2 regions of the Streptomyces sp. NPDC055078 genome follow, and region 2 is predicted to be linked to the other one. Evidence: riboswitches for the same ligand, from Rfam matches in the RefSeq annotation. Region 2 holds a riboswitch; the other holds the start of a gene.
What was found. Region 2 has a riboswitch for cobalamin ahead of ACWF94_RS13790 (ribonucleoside-diphosphate reductase subunit alpha). Riboswitches for the same ligand answer to the same signal wherever they lie in the genome.
Positions count from the first base shown of each region.

Region 1: it holds a riboswitch for cobalamin, as region 2 does, so the genes downstream of both, metE (5-methyltetrahydropteroyltriglutamate--homocysteine S-methyltransferase) here and ACWF94_RS13790 (ribonucleoside-diphosphate reductase subunit alpha) in region 2, are expected to answer to the same signal.

Region 1 is NZ_JBSGUP010000085.1:8,352-12,522, reverse strand. It holds gene ACWF94_RS10560 (alpha/beta hydrolase fold domain-containing protein) at 79-1,197, shown strand; cobalamin riboswitch at 1,351-1,571, shown strand; gene metE (5-methyltetrahydropteroyltriglutamate--homocysteine S-methyltransferase) at 1,763-4,087, shown strand; gene ACWF94_RS10550 (BTAD domain-containing putative transcriptional regulator) at 4,128-4,171, opposite strand, start outside.
Region 2 is NZ_JBSGUP010000125.1:3,426-7,596, reverse strand. It holds gene ACWF94_RS13795 (AfsR/SARP family transcriptional regulator) at 1-1,167, opposite strand, end outside; adenosylcobalamin-variant (AdoCbl-variant) riboswitch at 1,534-1,633, shown strand; gene ACWF94_RS13790 (ribonucleoside-diphosphate reductase subunit alpha) at 1,788-4,171, shown strand, end outside.

The sequences.
Region 1 (4,171 bases), on a different contig from region 2:
CCTATTTACGGGATGTTGCATGGCAGGTACTGTCAAGGGCTGTTACTCACCGTAAGGATGGCGCCAGGGAGGGACCCGATGACGACCGCACCCCTGAACGAAGCCCCGCCGAGCGGGGGACCATCGGGTGACCCGGAGCCCGCGATGTCGCCGCGCACCGACCCGCGCACCGACCCCCGCCTGCTGGCCGCGCTGACCGCACACGGCTTGGACGCAGCCGCAGCTCCGCCGCCCGTCGACCGCCACGCCGCCGCCGCGAGCCGGACGGAGTTCGTGGCGGCGCTGCACACCGCTTTCGAGGGGCTGTACGAGGCTCTGCCCGGCGAACTGCCCGGTGATGACACCGTCGGTATCGACTGTGTGACACATACGATCACGGGCGTGGACGGCAACACCATCACGCTGCGTATCTACCGCCCGGCGGGCCCGGACCGTGCCCTGCCGTGTGCCGTCTACTTCCACGGCGGTGGTATGACCGTGCTGGAGGCGGACAACAAGGTGCACCGGCGGTGGTGCCAGGACCTGGCGGCGAGCGGGATGCTCGCCATCGGAGTCGACTTCCGCAATGCCTACAGCCCCTCAGGGCCGCATCCCTTCCCGGCGGGCCTGAACGACTGCGCCGGCGCCGTGGCCTGGATCCACGCCAACCGGGACGCGCTCGGCATCAGCCGCCTCGTACTGCAGGGCGAGTCGGGCGGCGCCAACCTCGCCCTGGCCACCACGCTGAAGGCGAAGCGGGAAGGGCGGCTCGACGCCATAGACGGTGTCTACGCCACCGTGCCGTACATCAGCGGTGCCTACGGGTGGCCCGAGGCGCGGAAGCGTGCCGAACTGCCCTCCCTGGTGGAGAACGACGGCTACTTCACCACCTGCGCCACCCTGGACCTCCTGGTGGCCAGCTACGACCCACTCGGCGAGGACGCCGAGAACCCGTTGTGCTGGCCCTACTTCGCGACCGAGGCCGACCTCGCCGGTCTGCCGCCACATGTCATCGCGGTGAACGAACTCGACCCCCTGCGCGACGAGGGCATCGCCTTCTACCGCAAGCTGCTGCGCGCTGGCGTACCCGCGGTGGGGCGGGTCAACCTGGGCCTTGTCCACGGCGCGGACCTGATCTTCCGCCAGGCTGTCGCGGACGTCTACCTCGCGACCGTGCGCGACATCAAACGCTTCGCCGACAGCCTCGGAGCCGGCTGAGCCGAGGACAACGACCGGGACTTCTGACATCGACAGAGCCCGCCGGCCCGCCGGACGGATTCGTCCCGCGGGCCGGTTCACTCCTCACCCGCTCGTGTCTCGTCTCACGGTCCGGAATATGAACAGGGCTGACCGAAGCCGGGTGATCCCTCTACGCTGGCGGGCGCAGCTGGTTCGCCCCTGCCCGCCAGGCAGGCGCGTCGTAAGAGGGAACCCGGTGGGAATCCGGGACTGCCCCGCAGCGGTGAGCGGGAACGACCGCCGTCATACGCACTGGATCCGGGAAGCGGGTCCGGGAAGCGACGGCCAGTAGGTGTCTGCCTTCGGCGGACCTGCCCGCGAGTCCGAAGACCTGCCCGCTGCCCGCGTGCGACCGATCGCGCGCGGAGATCCCGGTGACCTCGTGGGCAGGTTGGGGTACCCCCGGACACAGTCCGGGGGCGTACACGTCGGACGGACGGCCTCGGTGCTCCGCGCCCGGTCCCGGACCGTCCGGCATGTCCTCCCTTCGCGCTCTCGTCCCGTCCCCGGGATGGACAGGAGACATCTCGCGAAGGAGAGTTCCGTGACAGCGAAGTCCGCAGCCGCGGCAGCACGGGCCACCGTGTACGGCTACCCCCGCCAGGGACAGCACCGGGAACTGAAGAAGGCCGTCGAGGGCTACTGGAAGGGCCGCGTCACCGCCGACGCCCTCCGGGAGACCGCCACGGGACTTCGCCGGGCGAACTGGCGGCGGCTGGCCGACGCCGGCATGCACGAAGTGCCGACCGGTGACTTCTCGTACTACGACCACATGCTGGACACCAGTGTCATGGTCGGCGCTGTCCCCGCCCGGCACCGTGACGCCGTCGCCGCGGACGCGCTCGACGGTTATTTCGCCATGGCGCGCGGCACCCAGGACGTCGCGCCGCTGGAGATGACCAAGTGGTTCGACACGAACTACCACTACCTGGTCCCCGAACTCGGCCCCGACACCGTCTTCACCGCCGACTCGGCGAAGCAGGTGGCCGAGCTGACGGAGGCCCTCGGGCTCGGCCTCAGCGCCCGGCCGGTCCTCGTCGGACCCGTCACCTATCTGCTGCTGGCCAAACCCGCACCCGGGGTGGCCGAGGACTTCGAGCCGCTGACCCTGCTGGACCGGCTGCTGCCCGTGTACGCGGAGGTCCTCGCCGATCTGCGGGCCGCCGGCGCCGAGTGGGCGCAGCTCGACGAACCCGCCCTGGTCCAGGACCGCACACCGGCCGATCTCAACGCCGCCGCCCGTGCCTACTGTGCCCTCGGCGCGCTCACCGACCGGCCCAAGCTGCTGGTCGCCTCCTACTTCGACCGACTGGGCGAGGCCCTGCCCGTACTGGCCAAGGCCCCCGTCGACGGCTTGGCCATCGACTTCACCGAGCGCGCGACCGGCAACCTCGACGACCTCGCCGCCGCCGGCGGACTGCGCGGCAAGCGCCTGGTCGCGGGCGTGGTCAACGGCCGCAACATCTGGATCAACGACTACGAGAAGTCCCTCACCACCCTCGGCACCCTGCTCGGCCTCGCCGAACAGGTCGATGTGGCGGCCTCCTGCTCCCTGCTGCACGTACCGCTCGACGCCCGCGCCGAACGCGACATGGACCCACAGATCGCCCGCTGGCTCGCCTTCGCCGAGCAGAAGACGACCGAGATCGTCACCCTCGCCAAGGGGCTGGCCCAGGGCACCGGCGCCATCGCCGCCGAACTCGCGGCCAACCGCGCCGACCTCGCCTCCCGCGCCGGGTCCGCGCTCACCCACGACCCGGCGGTACGGGCCCGTACCGCCGCGGTCACCGACGCCGACGGCCGCCGCCCGGAGCCGTACGCCGAGCGGACCACCGCCCAGCGTGCCCACCTCGGCCTGCCGCTGCTGCCGACCACCACCATCGGATCGTTCCCCCAGACGGACGAACTGCGCACCGCGCGAGCCGACCTGAGGGCCGGACGCATCGACACCGCCGGCTACGAGGAGCGCATCAAGGACGAGATCCGCGAAGTCCTCGCCTTTCAGGAGCAGGCCGGGATCGATGTACTGGTGCACGGTGAGCCAGAGCGCAACGACATGGTCCAGTACTTCGCCGAACAGCTCACCGGCTACCTCGCCACCCGGCACGGCTGGGTTCAGTCCTACGGCACCCGCTACGTCCGCCCGCCCGTCCTGGCCGGAGACATCTCCCGCCCCGAGCCGATGACCGTCCGCTGGACCTCCTACGCCCAGTCCCACACCGAACGCCCGGTCAAGGGCATGCTCACCGGACCGGTCACCATGCTCGCCTGGTCCTTCGTCCGCGACGACCAGCCCCTCGGCGACACCGCCCGCCAGGTCGCCCTGGCCCTGCGCGACGAGGTGAACGACCTGGAGGCCGCCGGTACCTCGGTCATCCAGGTCGACGAACCGGCCCTGCGCGAGACGCTGCCGCTGCGCGCCGCCGACCACGCCGAGTACCTGGCGTGGGCAACCGAGTCCTTCCGGCTGACCACCAGCGGCGTACGGCCCGGCACCCAGATCCACACCCATATGTGCTACGCGGAATTCGGCGACATCGTCCAGGCCATCGACGACCTCGACGCCGACGTCATCAGCCTGGAGGCGGCCCGCTCCCATATGCGGGTCGCCACCGAACTCGCCGCCCACGGCTATCCGCGCGAGGCCGGGCCCGGCGTCTACGACATCCACTCCCCGCGCGTCCCCACCGCCGAGGAGGCGGCCGCCCTGCTGCGCAAGGGACTTGAGGCCATCCCGGCCGAACGCCTGTGGGTCAACCCCGACTGCGGCCTGAAGACCCGCGGCTGGCCCGAGACCAGGGCCTCGCTGGAGAACCTGGTCACCGCGGCCCGCGAAGTCCGCTCGGGACTGGCTGCGCCAGGCGCCTGACAGCACCGGCCGGGGCGGGTTCGCGCGCCCGCCCCGGCGGTCAGGCCCGGGGGCCGAGCCTCAGTTCCGCCAGGGCTTCCGCGG
Region 2 (4,171 bases):
AAGGACCAGCAGGAGCCGGCGACCCGCGACGAGGCCGCGGAAGAGGTCGGCACGCTCAGCGGCATGCTCGGGCGGTGCCGCTCCCAGCGCGCGCAGCAGCCTCCCGAGGACGTCGCCGGATGTCACGGGACCGCCGGCGCCCTGTAGTTCGGCATACAGCTGACCGTCGGGGAATGCCTCCATGGCCAGGTGGGCGGCCTTCACCGCGAGGGCGGACTTGCCGACACCGGCCGGCCCCGACACCACCACGACGGCGGGCGCGTCCCGGGGTGCGGTGAGCCCGTCGACCACCTCGGCGATCTCCGCCTCGCGCCCGGTGAAGTCCCGGATGGCAGGCGGCAGCAGGGACACGGGCCGGGGTGTGACGGGCACCTGCGGCACCGAGACATCAAGGGCCGCCGCACCCTCCTCGGCGCGCAGCAGCACAGGGTCGGCCCTCAGGATCTCTCCGTGCCGCCAGCAAAGCTCGGGTCCGGGGTCGATCCCGAGTTCCTCGGCGAGTACGGCACGTCCCTCCTCGAACACCGTGAGGGCGTCGGCCTGCCGCCCCACCCGGTAGAGGGCGAGCATGAGCTGTCCTCGCAGCCGCTCCTTGGTCGGGTGGGCGCCGACGAGTCCCTTCAGCTCGGTGACCAGCTCGCTCTCCCGCCCCCCGCATTCGAGTTCGGCGGCGATGCGCTCCTCGACCACGGTCTGCCGGGCCTCCTCAAGCCGTGCCGCCTCGCTCCGCAACGCCTCGCCGACCCCGCCCAGCGCGGAACCACGCCACAATTCGAGCGCGGCACGCCCCGACCGGGCAGCGGCGGAGTGATCACCCCGCGCGGCGGCCCGCCGCCCGGCCGCGGCCAGTTCCTCGAACCGCCCGAGGTCCACCGTCCCGGCGTCGGGCCGGATCACATATCCCGGCGCGCGCGTCTCGATCGCCCCCCGGCGCGCTTCCGGCAGGGCCCGCCGCAGGGCCGAGACATACGTCTGGACCAGTGCCCGGGCCGTCTCCGGCGGCTTTTCTCCCCATATGACGTCCACCAGATCGTCGGCAGGTACGACATACCCGGCGCGCAGCAACAGCGCGGCCAGCAGGGCACGGGGCTTGGGCCCGCCCAGGCGCAGGCAACGTCCCTCCCACATCGCTTCGACCGGCCCGAGTAAACGGTATTCCACAGCCATGCTCTCCCCCGAGGCGTGACGGACACTGACTCACGCCTCATGGTCCCCCAACCGTCCCGGCGGAGCGAGGAGCAGGGGGATTCCGTAGCGCATTGTGGGATGGTGTCGCGGGGCTGCCAGGCGACCCTCGCCCGCCGCCCTGCCGACGCCTTGGGCGCCTCTGGCCGACGCCTTGAGTGCCTGCCCGCCACCTCTCCGCCGCCTCTCCGCCGACCCCTTGGGCGGTCTCCGGCGACCCTTGGGCGGCTCTCCGGCGGCTCTCCGGCGACCCATGAGACCTGACCCCTCATAAGGCGGGCGGCACCACCGCGACACAAGATGTGGGGGGTGCCGCATCTCAGTGCCCCCACATGTATGCTCATCTCGCTGTCGCCGCAGAGGAATCCGGTGCGAATCCGGAACTGTCCCGCAACGGTGTGCTGTGGTGCGCTTTGTCGTACCAGCAAGTCCGAGCGTCTGCCGACAGCGCACCCGGCTCATCCGACCCGGGTGCCCAGACGTCCGGGCCTCGCGGTTGGGTCGGCGGACGCCGTACGGAGTGCTGCCCCGACCCGGGTACGCACTCTCTTCGGCGCTGCCCTCTCGCCCCGGCCCGCGAGCCGAGCGAGGGAGAGCACCACGTGACGATCGCGCCAGCCGATCCGGCCACAGACACCCCAGAAGCCTCAACCGTCTCCCCCCTTTCCGGGCGGATGCCCGCCCCGGCCACCGGGCAGGCCGGGGACGGCCGGACCGAGCCTGGCCGGACCGGCGACGCGCAGCCCGGGGACGTACAACCCGCCGACGTACAGGTCGGCGACGTACAGGCCGACGACGGGCGGTCCGAGAACGGGCGGTCCGACAGCGGACTGCCCGGTGACAAGCGACCCGGGAATGAGCCTGGCGACGGCCCCGGGACCGCGCTGCTGCGGACGCTGACCGACCTCACCGCCGACCTCCCGGACACGGACCCCGGCCGGGTCGCCGCCGCGGCGCTGCGCGGCCGGAACGCCGGATCGGACGCGGCGGAACTCCGTGGACTCGCCATCGACGCCGCCGCGGGCCTGATCTCCGAGGACCCGGCGTACTCCCGGCTCGCCGCCCGGCTGCTGGCCCGCGCCATCGCCGACGAGGCGGCGACCCAGGGAGCCGTCTCGTTCTCCGCGTCCGTCGCCGTCGGCCACACCGAGGGTCTGATCGCCGACCGGACCGCGGAGTTCGTCACCGACCACGCCGCCCGGCTGGACGCGCTGATCGACCGGGAGGCCGACGACCGCTTCGGCTACTTCGGGCTGCGGACCCTCTACAGCCGCTATCTGCTGCGCCACCCGATCACCCGCCAGGTGATCGAGACGCCCCAGCACTTCCTGCTGCGCGTCGCCTGCGGACTGGCCGAGGACCGCTCCGAGGGTGCGGCGGGTGAGGTCGCCGAACTGTACGGGCTGATGAGCAGGCTCGACTACCTCCCCTCCTCCCCCACCCTCTTCAACTCCGGCACCCGCCACCCGCAGATGTCGTCCTGCTATCTGCTGGACTCCCCGCTGGACGAGCTGGACTCCATCTACGACCGGTACCACCAGGTCGCACGCCTCTCCAAGCACGCGGGCGGCATCGGGCTCCCGTACTCCCGTATCCGCGCCCGCGGTTCACTGATCCGCGGCACCAACGGGCACTCCAACGGCATCGTGCCGTTCCTGAAGACCCTCGACGCCTCGGTCGCCGCCGTGAACCAGGGCGGCAGGCGCAAGGGAGCCGCCGCGATCTATCTGGAGACCTGGCACGCGGATGTCGAGGAGTTCCTCGAACTGCGCGACAACACCGGGGAGGACGCCCGGCGGACGCACAATCTGAATCTCGCGCACTGGGTCCCCGACGAGTTCATGCGCCGGGTCGAGGCCGACACCCGGTGGTCGCTGTTCTCGCCGGCCGATGTGCCGGAGCTGGTGGATCTGTGGGGCGACGACTTCGACGCCGCGTACCGCGCGGCCGAGGCGGCGGGCCTGGCCCGTAAGACCCTGCCCGCCCGTGAGCTGTACGGCCGGATGATGCGTACGCTCGCCCAGACCGGCAACGGCTGGATGACCTTCAAGGACGCCGCGAACCGTACGGCCAACCAGACCGCGCTGCCCGGCCACACCGTCCACTCATCGAACCTCTGCACCGAGATCCTGGAGGTCACGGACGACGGGGAGACGGCCGTCTGCAACCTCGGCTCGATCAATCTCGGCGCGTTCGTGGCGGCCGATGCCGCCGATGGTACGGACGGCGGCGCGGGTGGTACGGACAGCGGCGCGGAGCTGGACTGGGAGCGGCTGGACGCCACCGTCCGTACCGCCGTCACCTTCCTCGACCGGGTCGTCGACATCAACTTCTACCCGACCGAGCAGGCGGCCCGTTCCAACACCCGCTGGCGGCCGGTGGGCCTGGGTGTCATGGGGCTCCAGGACGTCTTCTTCCAGCTCAAGCTGCCGTTCGACTCCCCCGCCGCCCGGGCGCTCTCCACCCGTATCGCCGAACGGATCATGCTCGCCGCGTACGAGGCGTCCGCCGGTCTCGCCGAGCGCGGCGGCCCGCTCCCGGCGTGGGAGAAGACCCGGACCGCGCGCGGTGTGCTGCACCCGGACCACTACGGGGTCGAGCCGCACTGGCCGGAGCGGTGGGCGGCCCTGCGTGAGCGGGTCGCCAGGACGGGGATGCGGAACTCCCTCCTCCTGGCGATCGCCCCGACCGCGACGATCGCGTCCATCGCGGGGGTGTACGAGTGCATCGAGCCGCAGGTGTCCAATCTGTTCAAACGCGAGACGCTCTCCGGGGAGTTCCTCCAGGTCAACTCGTATCTGGTGCGAGAGCTGAAGCGGCTGGGCGTCTGGGACGCCCAGACCCGGGAGGCGCTGCGCGAGTCCAACGGCTCGGTGCAGGGCTTCACCTGGATTCCGGCCGAGGTGCGGGAGCTGTACCGCACGGCGTGGGAGATCCCGCAGCGCGGTCTGATCGACATGGCCGCCGCCCGCACCCCGTATCTCGA